One region of the Agrobacterium sp. DKPNP3 genome, then DNA from elsewhere that is predicted to be linked to it. Evidence: predicted binding sites of a transcription regulator. Region 1 holds the regulator's gene; the other holds the start of a gene.
What was found. Region 1 encodes LexA, which represses DNA repair genes until DNA is damaged. Its sites were predicted from a motif close to TGTTCNNNNTGTGTTCNG; they were not measured.
Positions count from the first base shown of each region.

Region 2: a site for LexA is predicted at 3,249-3,266, ahead of dinB (DNA polymerase IV). Genes of this name have one in related genera too.

Region 1 is NZ_JBQYSN010000058.1:1,385-7,220, forward strand. It holds gene ACUTJJ_RS16025 (ABC transporter ATP-binding protein) at 1-43, shown strand, start outside; gene purU (formyltetrahydrofolate deformylase) at 157-1,002, shown strand; gene lexA (transcriptional repressor LexA) at 1,228-1,950, shown strand; gene ACUTJJ_RS16040 (glutathione S-transferase family protein) at 2,207-2,884, shown strand; gene ACUTJJ_RS16045 (ComEC/Rec2 family competence protein) at 2,904-5,366, opposite strand; gene gltA (citrate synthase) at 5,628-5,836, shown strand, end outside.
Region 2 is NZ_JBQYSN010000155.1:89-5,551, forward strand. It holds partial or broken gene ACUTJJ_RS24410 (alpha/beta hydrolase family protein) at 1-362, opposite strand, end outside; gene ACUTJJ_RS24415 (SDR family oxidoreductase) at 401-1,159, opposite strand; gene ACUTJJ_RS24420 (AraC family transcriptional regulator) at 1,258-2,160, shown strand; gene ACUTJJ_RS24425 (hypothetical protein) at 2,826-3,134, opposite strand; gene dinB (DNA polymerase IV) at 3,296-4,384, shown strand; gene ACUTJJ_RS24435 (3'-5' exonuclease) at 4,445-5,170, shown strand.

The DNA of each region.
Region 1 (5,836 bases):
GATGGCGAGTTATCTCGGGCCGGGCGAACACGCCATCCAGTGACATCCGCGACCGCTTCGTGCTGACGCTCGGCCCCGTGGAAACGGGGCGTGGCTCCGCGTGGGCGCCGCTATGACAGCAGTCCAACCGCAACTCCATCTTCCAGGAGGCTTTAGATGAATTACGTCCTGACGCTGCGCTGCCCCAACAGAAGCGGAATTGTCGCTGCGGTCTCGGGCCGCATCGCACAGCATGGCGGCGATATTTATGAAGCTCAACAATTCGACGACCATGAAACGGGCATGTTTTTCATGCGTGTCGCCTTCTCCATGGCCGGCGACGAGGCAGGCTTTCGCAATGGACTTGCCGCGGAGATCGATCGCTTCGCTCTCGACGCCACGCTGCGTCGAGCAGGTGCGCCGCGCAAGCTGCTGCTGCTCGTTTCCCGCTTCGACCACTGCCTCGGCGATCTTCTCTATCGCCACCGCATCGGCGAATTGAATGCCGAGATCGTCGGCATCGTCGGCAACCACCCCCGCGAGGCCCTGAACCTCACGCTGATGGGCGGGATAAAGTATCATCACCTGCCGGTGACAAAAGACAACAAGGCCGAACAGGAAACAAGCATCAAGGACATCATCGAAGAAACGGGCACCGACCTCGTCGTTCTTGCCCGCTACATGCAGATCCTGTCGGACAACTTCTCCGAATACTTATCCGGGCGCTGCATCAACATTCATCACTCCTTCCTGCCTGGTTTCAAAGGCGCAAAGCCCTATCACCAAGCCCATGAGAGGGGCGTCAAAATGATCGGTGCAACGGCCCATTACGTCACCCGCGATCTCGATGAAGGGCCGATCATCTGCCAGGACGTCGAGCCGGTCAGCCACGCCGATACGCCGGATGAGCTGGTCCGTAAGGGACGCGACATCGAGCGACGCGTGCTGGCCCGGGCGGTCTCATGGCACCTTGAGGACCGGGTGCTTCTCAACAAGAACAAGACGGTCGTTTTCGCGCGATAGCACAGCTCGATCTACACCCTGACCTGAAACGCGGAACAAATGGGACGCGTCGGGGCCTCGCCTGGGAACGACTTCTGGAGCTTTGGTTACCTCCAATTTGCGAAATGTAAATCCGAGCGAAGCTTAACCAGATTTTAGGGGATTGCGGAACACATATGGAACATATAGTGTTCGTTCTGTATTTGTTTCGCGACTCCAGCGACGATTCTCAAGGGTGTTTTCCTCATGCTCACGCGCAAACAGCAGGAATTGCTTCTCTTCATTCATGAGCGAATGAAAGAGTCCGGCGTGCCGCCCTCCTTCGATGAAATGAAGGATGCACTCGATCTCGCTTCCAAATCCGGCATCCACCGGCTGATCACGGCGCTCGAAGAGCGCGGGTTTATTCGCCGGCTACCCAACAGGGCGCGAGCGCTCGAAGTCATCAAGCTTCCGGAGGCTTATACGCCGGGCGCAAGGCCGCAGCGCGGCTTCTCACCGAGCGTTATCGAAGGCAGTCTCGGCAAACCGAAAACGCCGGAGCCGCCCCCTGCTCCCAAGGCACCCGCAAATGACATTGCAGGTGCGGCGACCGTACCTGTCATGGGCCGGATCGCTGCCGGTGTGCCGATCTCGGCCATTCAGAACAATACACATGACGTGGCCGTTCCAGTGGACATGCTAGGCTCAGGTGAACATTACGCGCTTGAGGTCAAGGGCGATTCGATGATCGAGGCCGGCATCTTCGATGGCGATACGGTCATCATCCGCAATGGCAATACGGCCAATCCGGGCGATATCGTTGTGGCGCTGGTGGACGATGAAGAGGCGACGCTGAAGCGGTTCCGCCGCAAGGGCGCGTCCATCGCGCTGGAGGCTGCAAACCCGGCCTACGAGACCCGCATTTTTGGGCCTGATCGGGTGAAAATTCAGGGCAAGCTGGTGGGGCTTATCCGGCGCTATCATTGATGCCGCCGCCGGTCCGGATAAAAGCGGATCGATTGGCAAGACATATCTAGCCTTCAAGATGAATGGCGCGTCATTCCGGTGGATTGATGCGCTTTTTTTTCTTTTGAAGCGATGAAGGTGCTTTTGAAAGGGTCAAGGCACGAATTCGGCATGATGTCGTTCACCCATCAACGGGCTTTATGAGTGCGATGGATTCTTTGCGATATTCGCCGCAACGTCGCTGGTATAAAACTGCGACACAGTCAGGAGACACGCCATGTACGATCTTTATATCGCAAACAAGAACTACTCCTCCTGGTCGCTGCGGCCATGGGTGTTGATGCGCACGCTCGGTATTGCCTTTGAAGAGAAACTCGTTCCCTTTGGCGAAGGCGTCTCATTTTCCACCTTTTCTCCCACCGGCAAGGTCCCCTGCCTCGTCGATGAGGGTGTGACGGTCTGGGAATCGCTGTCGATCGCGGAATATCTCGCCGAGCGTCATCAAGGGGTCTGGGCAAGCGACAAGCAGGCCAGAGCCTGGTCGCGTTCGGCGGCAAGCGAAATGCATGCGGGATTTTCGTCGCTGCGCAATCTCTACCCCATGTCGGTCGGCATTCGTGTCACGCCAAACGGCGGTGATGCCGGGCTGGCAGCTGATATCAAGCGTATCGATGTTTTATGGAGCGAAGGCCTTTCGACCTTCGGTGGTCCTTATCTCGCCGGCCAGAAGTTCACGGCAGTGGATGCCTTCTTCTGCCCCGTGGCATTCCGTTTCCAGACTTACGGTGCGGATCTATCCCCCGCAGCAAAGGCCTATTGCGATCGCCTGCTCGCCCTGCCCGCCATGCGCGAATGGTATGAGGCAGGCCTGAAAGAAATGTGGCGGGACCCGGCGCATGAAGCCGAAATCGCCAGCATCGGTCAGTTGACTGCGGATCTGCGCGCGAAGGCTTGAGACGCTTTGCCGGCGGCAATCATTGCGACGCCGCCAGCAGACGCGTGATCGTTTCCGGTAGCTCATGCTCGTAGCGACCAGATTTCCAATCGTAATATCGATGTTCGCTCCACGGCCGGTTCATGCCTGCGGTCGAAGCGCGCAGTTTCTCGACGACGCCCGGCTGATTGGCTGACGCGAAGTTGATCTCCACTGAACCAATGCGGCGCAAGATGCCGCGATTGAGAAGCAGCGCGCCTGAGCGGCAGTGTGAAAACGAGGTTCTTTGGGAAACAATGACGACGTCGGCGATGTCACATGCCTTTCCAGCCAGACGCCCTTCCTCCAGCACGATGATCCATTCGCCGCTCTGTGCCTGCGCCACGCACCAGCGACCCGGCTTGCAGGTGAAAACGCCCGGCGTTCCCGCTTTCAGCGCAACCGCCATCTCGCGTGCGGCGGCTCTCAACTCCTCCTGCGACAGCTTTGCTTTATTGGTAAACGTCTCTGGCCGGTCCCGCTGCAGAATAACCGGCGCCTGCGGTGTCTTAGCAAGCAGCAGCGCCCTCTGCCACTGGTCATAAATAAAGCCATGGGGTCGGGTTCTCGTGGTGTAAACCTTCTCATCGGCAAGAAGCGCCACCAGCGAGCCATCTTCATGAACGAGGAGATCCGGCAGATCGCGTTGAAATGTCGTTGCCGAGAGCCCGAAGGCAAGCAGCAGAGGCGGGATGCCCAAGAGCGCCAGGCGGGTGCGCAACAGGGTGAGCAGCAGAAAGCCGGCCGAGGCGATACCGATGAACCAGCCATGCGGGCGTCCGGTCGCTGCGCTTCCGCCCCAGGACGCAACTTCGTCCGCGACCTCGATGACCATCGCCATGCCATAGCCCATCACCTTCAGAAATGGCGCGTCGAGCCCGAACGGCATCAGCAGCATGGCGATCAGACCGAAGGGCATCACAATCAGCGACATCAGCGGCGTCGCGGCAAGATTGGCGAAAAGTCCATAGGTGGTGACACGTTGGAAATGTTCGGCGGAATAGATTGCCGTCGAAAGCCCGCCAATCAGGGACGTCGTGATGACGCCCCCCATCACAGCGCCTGCCATCTGCGCGACCGTGATCCAGCTGGGCTTTCTTCCCATATAAAGACGCTCGCGAACACTACGCCGGCGGCTCCAGGCGGCGTAGGCGGAAACAAGCGCGATTGTCGCGGCAAAAGACATCTGAAAGCTTGGCCCCATCACTTCGGAGGGCGAGAGCGCGAGAACAATGAGAGCGGAAAGCGCGACATTTCTGAGGCTGAGCGACGGCTGGTCAAACAGCACCGCGACCAACATGATCGACATCATCAGCCAGGCCCGTTCAGCGGAAACCGCGAAGCCGGAGATCAGATAGTAGCATAGCGTCATCACGAGCGCTGCGAAGGCGGATATCTTCTTGACTGGCCGTCGCTGGGCAAAGGCCGGAAACAGGCTGAATCCCATCCTCATGCCGACAAAGAAGATGCCTGACGCCAGGGCCATGTTGAGCCCGGATATGGCGACGATATGGGCAAGCCCCGACACCCGCAACGCCTCCATTGTCTCCGGCGATATGGCCTGTCGCTCATCGGTGACGATGGAGGCGGCGAAGGCACCCGCGTCGCCTCCGATCGTCGTGCGAATGCGCTCGGCGATGGCGGCGCGCAGGCGATAGAGCCACATGTCGGCCATCTCCAGCCAACCCTCGGCCCCAAGGTTCGCCATCGCCAACGGCTGGGGCGGCTGGTAAAAGAAGCCTGTCGCTCCAATACCGCGGAAATAGGATGAAAAGGCGAAATCGTTCAATCCCGGCAGAGCCGGTCCGGACGGCGGAGAAAGCCGCGCCTTGCCGCGAATGATCGCGCCTATCGGCATGGGTTCGCCGCTACCACGCGCGAGAAGCGACACCCTCCCCGGCGAACGCGTAAGTGATGGTGCTTCAGTGGAGTGGAGCTCGACGAGATATCGCCAGTCACCCCGCGCATCCACCTCACGCCGGACGACCTTCCCGGCAACCGTCGTGGTCACCGGCGTGTCCAGAAGGACAGTCGCGGCGCGGCGGGTTTCCAGTTCCGCAAAAAGCATGCCGAGCAACATCAGCGCGACAACGCTGCAAACCCTTGACCCGGCATCAAGGCGATATCTGGTTAGCAGCGCCAAGGGGGCCGCGACCAAAATCGCGACGATCAAAAGCGGCAAGGAAGGCGTGGCCCCAAAAGAAAACCACAAGATTGCGCCGCAGCCGATGAAGACCGGTACAAAGAGGAAATCGTGACCGAATGCGCGTTCTTCAGTCAGCCATGCGGCAAGTTTTTGAGAAACGGAAATGTTCTGCGCCGCCACATCAACCAAGGCCGGCACAACAGCGGTCGGCGCGGCGCCTGAGCGCCGCAGCGGCGCCAGGATATCCACCGTGCCGGGGGTATCTCCCTGCAGCGTTTTGACATATCCGAAATGCTCTTTTTCACCTTGACCAAGCATTTTGGCCGCGCCCCCGCCGCACTGAAGACAGGTTTGCAGATGGACTGCCGGTATTGCAATGCTTTCCTTTAACTCTGCGTTGACCGAGATTGAATTGCTGCCAATCACAAGGCCAAAAGCAAGGCGTTCACCTTTGCCGCAATGCACAATTTGACCTTTGGATAGCTTGGCATCTGCGACAGGATCATATAGCTAATCGGTAGACGCTTAACCGCGGGGCGCATCCAAACGCCCCCACCCGCATGTTTTCGGAGGATCAGTATGACGGAAAAAAGCGCTACAGTGACACTTGGCGACAAACAGGTCGAACTCCCTGTCAGGGAAGGCACGATCGGGCCGAGCGTCGTCGATATCGCCACGCTGTATAAGAACACCGGCTCCTTCACTTACGACCCGGGTTTCACGTCGACAGCCTCCTGCGAATCCAAGATCACCTATATCGATGGTGACGAGGGCGTGCTGCTGCATCG
Region 2 (5,463 bases), on a different contig from region 1:
AACTGGTCGAGTATCGCCTTCATCTCCTCGACACGCTCGCGCCAGAAGAACGGTGCGCCAGCTGCATCCGAGGGCAGGCCGCCGACCCGCGAACTCGCATGTGTCGGCTGGATGACGACGAATCCCCTTTCCGCCCAGAATTGAACGAGCGGAGCGTAACCGTCCTTTGACGGGATATAGTTGGATGGACCGTAGCCATGCGACAGCAGCACGATCGGCAGGTTATTTCCTGTAGCGGGCGCGGTCAGACGCAGTTCCAGCGGCTGGCGGCCCGGCATCGAAAGACGGATTGGCGTGTATGCCACGGTGAGAGTGGCTTCAGGTGTCGGAATATGTCTGGCGAGATTGATCAGATTGTTCATGGGTCTGGACCTTCAAAGGTGGGTTTGGATTGTGATGTTCAGGCGAGCAGATGAACTGTTTGGCGGAACGCGGTTTCGGCGTCGGCGCCGGCCGGGATCTTCATCGGCGCGTCGATCTCGGTCACAGACCTCCAGACGGCCTCAGCTACCGCATCCGCCGTCGTAACCTCATTGCCCGAACGCAGCTTCGTCATGTAGTCATGGACGAAGGCGGTATATGGCTCGGGAATCTCCATGCCCATGCGCGAGACAGCATTCTTGCCGAAGCCCGTCATCGGAGCCGAGCCAGGCAAAACAAGTTTGGCGCGGATGCCGAACAGCGCCGTTTCGAGGGCGAGGCTCTCCGTGAATGCGTTGAGCGCTGCCTTGCTGGCGCTGTAGACTGACAGCGCGGGCAGCGGCCTCAGCGTGACGGCGGAACTGACGTTGACGATGACGCCTGAGCAACGGGCCCGCATCTGCGGAAGCAACGCTTTGGTCATCGCGATTGCGCCGAAGACGTTTGTCTCGAACAGTTCGCGGACCTTAGACATCTCCGAGCCTTCAAGCACATTGAGCATGCCGACGCCGGCATTGTTGACCAGCGCATCGATCGAGCCGGCGGCTTCGATAGCCTTCGCGATGCTGTCTGCACTCGTGACATCGAGCGGCAGGATTTCGAGCCGGTCGTTAGGAGGAAGCAAGTCGTTTCGCGGCTTGCGCATGGTGGCGACGACATCCCAGCCGGTGTCCAAGAATTTCTGCGCGATGGCGAGGCCGAAACCGGACGAGCAACCGGTGATGAGTATCTTTGGCACGTTCTGTCTCCTGGCTTTTAACTCGCCTAAAGATGGACCTGGTTTCCCGGACTTGCTATATGCACATGTCCAAGAGTGTTTAGCGGAAGTCCAAATGTATGGCCGATCCTGTCGCTGAAGTCGTGTCCCTGTTGAAGCCGATCCCTTCCATTTCAAAGCTGGTCACGGGCGGTGGCCAGTGGCTGGTCGAGCGGACGGAGCTTGGAAGCCCCTTCTACTGCGCCGTCGTCGAAGGCCGTTGCCTGATGACGTTTGCCGGACATGAGCCAATGGTGCTCACTGCGGGTGACTTCGTCCTGGTCCCAAAGATTTTCTCATTTACGATGAGCAGCATGGAGCCGCCGCCACGCGGGGCCCTTGCGCAACGTCTGGAGACCAGCCCCGGCGTCTTTCGCCTGGGCGATCCGGAAGCGCGGTCGGAGGTCAAGGCCCTGGTCGGGCATTGTGCTTTCGGCTCGGATGACAAGGCTCTTCTCGTATCGCTGTTGCCGGAAGTCATTCATGTTCATGGTGAAGAGCGACTGATGGCTCTGGTCCTCATGATCAATGAAGAGACGCGAGCTGACCGTGTCGCGCGTGAGATGGTCCTTCACCGGCTGCTGGAGGTTCTCTTCATCGATGCACTACGTTCGGCAGCAAGTGCCAAAGCGCCGCCGGGTCTCCTGCGTGGCATGGCCGATCCGCTGCTGGCGCCGACCTTGCGCCGGATCCACCAAGATCCAGGTCGAAGCATGACGGTGGAAACGCTTGCTAGGGAAGCTGCAATGTCCCGTTCCACCTTCTTCGATCGCTTCCGCAAGGAAGTTGGGGTCGCGCCAATGGAGTACGCGACGGGGTGGAGGATGGCGCTTGCGAAGGAATTCCTACGCAAAGATATGCCCATGGCCGACATCGCCCAGCGCGTCGGCTATGGATCGACAAGCGCTTTCAGCGTCGCCTTCAATCGGCATGTGGGAATGCCGCCTGGCGCCTATTCTCGCGCAGTTGCTGCTGCGGCTTAAAGCGTCCGACCTCACCGACGATATAGGCGGCCAATGCTTCGGGTGTTGTCTAGGGAAAAGCTGCTTCAGGAAATCACTGAAGGCAGAGGCCCGCGCACTTAAGAGACACCGCTCCACAGCGCGATCTCGAACCCTTCGATGTCGCCGCAGTGCTGGAAGGTCCCATCAGCGAGATCCCGATCTTAGCAGGGCCGGCGGACGTCATGACATTCCAGGTCTCCGGACTTGCTCCTCCCCGGACGACGCCCGGAGCGAGCTAACCCTAACCGGGGCGGGAGAGATCCGGACGTGCACGTCAACGAGACGGTCATGCGGAAAAGCTCGACACCCGAGAGGCTCTCGTCAGGCGTCGGGTTGACGCGAATCGCAAGGTCATAGCCCTCCTCGATCCTGTCGACGGCCCGATCTTCCGTGGTGGTTTCAGCCAGACATCCGGATACTTCAAAGCAAGACCGGTCACGATCTTGCCCGTGGCGGTCTGCGACAAGAGAAACGGCGCACAGACGACCGTTGAAACAGTCGGACAGGATTTCAAACTGGTCATGGATGCCGTTGGCGGTCCAACAATTGGACGCTTCTTGAGTGCCATAAAGCCGGGCGGGGCTCTCTTCCTGGTTAGTCCCGGGCTTTCCCGGCCAGAGCGGGTTCGACCGGCTCCGGCTTGCTCACCGTCCCGACACCCGGATTGCGTCCAGATCGCCGAAACTCCGCTGCACGGCGGCGATCTTCGAAGCTGCGATGTCGGCAGACACTTCGATTTCGCCCTCTAGCGGTGCGTCGGTTCGCCCCTCGCCATCGCGCAAGACGTCGCCGCCCGATGGAGCAGATCCGGCAGAGTTATTGGACGCGACCGGCTGCACGAAAATATCTGGCCGGGAAATTCCATGCTGCTGCACAAGATGTTCAATCGCAAGGTCCGCGGCCGCGCGGGTCTTGAAGGTTGCGCGGATCGTCGTGGTGCTATCGTCAGACATGAGTTTCTCCCTGCGTTTTGGTCCTCCTGTACCAAACGTCGCTGGGGTCGGGTTGTTTCGATCCAAATGGAAAACTTAATCTGGTCGGGTTGGAATCGTACCGGGCGGCTGCTATGTTCTCTCTTTGTTTTCATCTGCCTTGACCGATCCGCATGAACGTCATGACCGCACCATCCGCTCGCAAGATCATCCATGTCGACATGGATGCCTTCTACGCGTCGGTCGAACAACGAGACAATCCGGACCTGCGCGGCAAACCTCTCGCGGTTGGGGGAGCGGTTGCTCGTGGTGTGGTTGCCGCGGCAAGCTACGAGGCCCGCGAGTTTGGTGTGCGGTCAGCCATGCCTTCGGTGACGGCAGCTCGCAAGTGCCCTCACCTGATTTTCGTGAAACCACGGTTCGAGGTCTATCGCTCCGTCTCGCAACAGATCCGCGAGATTTTCGCCGAATACACGCCGCTGATCGAACCGTTATCGCTTGACGAAGCCTATCTCGACGTGACGGAAAATCTTAGAGAGATGCCGATCGCCACCGAGATCGCGCTGGAGATCCGTGCGAAGATAAAGACCGTCACCGGGCTCAATGCATCTGCCGGCATTTCCTACAACAAGTTCCTCGCCAAGATGGCGTCGGACCTCAACAAGCCGAATGGCCAGGCCGTCATCACGCCGAAGAACGGGCCGTCTTTCGTCCAAGGGCTCGCGGTCAAGAAATTTCACGGCGTTGGCCCAGCCACCGCCGAGAAGATGCACCGCCTTGGCATCGAAACCGGCGCTGATCTCAAATCGAAATCGCTACAGTTCCTGACAGAGAACTTTGGAAAATCCGGCCCCTACTTTTATGGCATCGCTCGCGGCATAGACGAGCGTCCTGTCCGGCCCGACCGAATTCGGAAATCGGTGGGCGCGGAAGATACGTTCGTCGACGACATCCACGATCTCGCTCTCGCCACGAGCGAGCTAAAACCGTTGGCGGAGAAAGTCTGGTCGCATTGTCAGGCAAAATCGATCAGCGGCAAGACGGTGACCGTGAAGATCAAGTATTCGGACTTCACACAGGCAACCCGAAGCAGGACGGGCACGTCTCCTGTCACTGGCATTGCTGAAATCATGGAGGCGGCATCGACGCTGCTTGCCACCGTCTATCCTTTCAAGCGTCCGGTCCGGCTGCTTGGCGTGACGCTCTCCTCGCTGACTAGCGATCAGACAGAACATGACGAGGAACAATCGCAGCTCGATCTGGCTTTATGATCGGGTTCAACAAGAGGATCGATCAGGATTTCCGAAAGCCATTTACCCAGAGTTCGCGTCATTGATCTCGAGACGGGCGGCAATGGCCCGAACGATGTCTGCGAGATCGGCTGGCAGGATGTCGTTCTTGGTGACGACGGCTTGTGGCAGGTGATCGAGGAGCGTGGAGCACTACTGGTCAATCCCGGACGGCCTATGAAACCGGATACCATCGCCGTTCATCATATCCTGGACAGCCAGGTGGCCGATGCGCCGTTCTGGAAGGAGATCGCCGCAAGCATACTGCGACCTCCGGGGCGACTGGATGCCTTGGCGGCGCACCGGGCAGGCTTCGAACAGCGCTACTGCACTCCGCGCTTCACCGGTGAAACTCCATGGATCTGCACCTGGAAATCGGCTTTGCGAGTCTGGCCGGAACTGCCGCGTTTTTCCAACCAGATGCTGCGCTACCAGCGCATGCCAGAGGGTCTTGTGCATGAGATCGGCCTCCCGGCCCACCGCGCCATGCCCGACGCCTATGTCACTGCCCATCATCTCCGTGACCTGTTGAATGCGACATCTCTGAATCAACTCCTGGTCTGGAGCCGCGAACCCGGCCTGCTGCCCCGCGTTCCCGCCGGCCCCGACCGCGGCAAAGGGTGGGATCGGATCTCTGATCAAGCGCTTGAGGACTTCGCGCGTGATCGGGACATGGACATCCGCTTCAGCGCTCAGACGGAACTGGCACGGCGCGGAGAACGCCAGGAAATGGAGCCGCTCCAGCCTGCCCAGGGGACGCTCCTGTGACGAGGTGATCTGTCAGCGCAACAGTACCGACCGCCATGTCAAGCGCGTTCTCCGGATCGATCATCGCCCTTTCCCGGAGGTGGCTGCCCACGGTGCAGCGCTTATCCAGAACTAGAATTCGATTGTCAACGATGACGACGAAGTCTGGCACCTGGGAGACTTCTATGGGCGAAAGCAGGAGACTGCTCGGCTCTCCTGAGATCCCTTAGGGGTCGCAAGCACCTGATCGTTGGCAACAACGATCCAGGGTCGATAAAACGATTGGAAGAGAGGACAAGTCGAACGGTACCGGG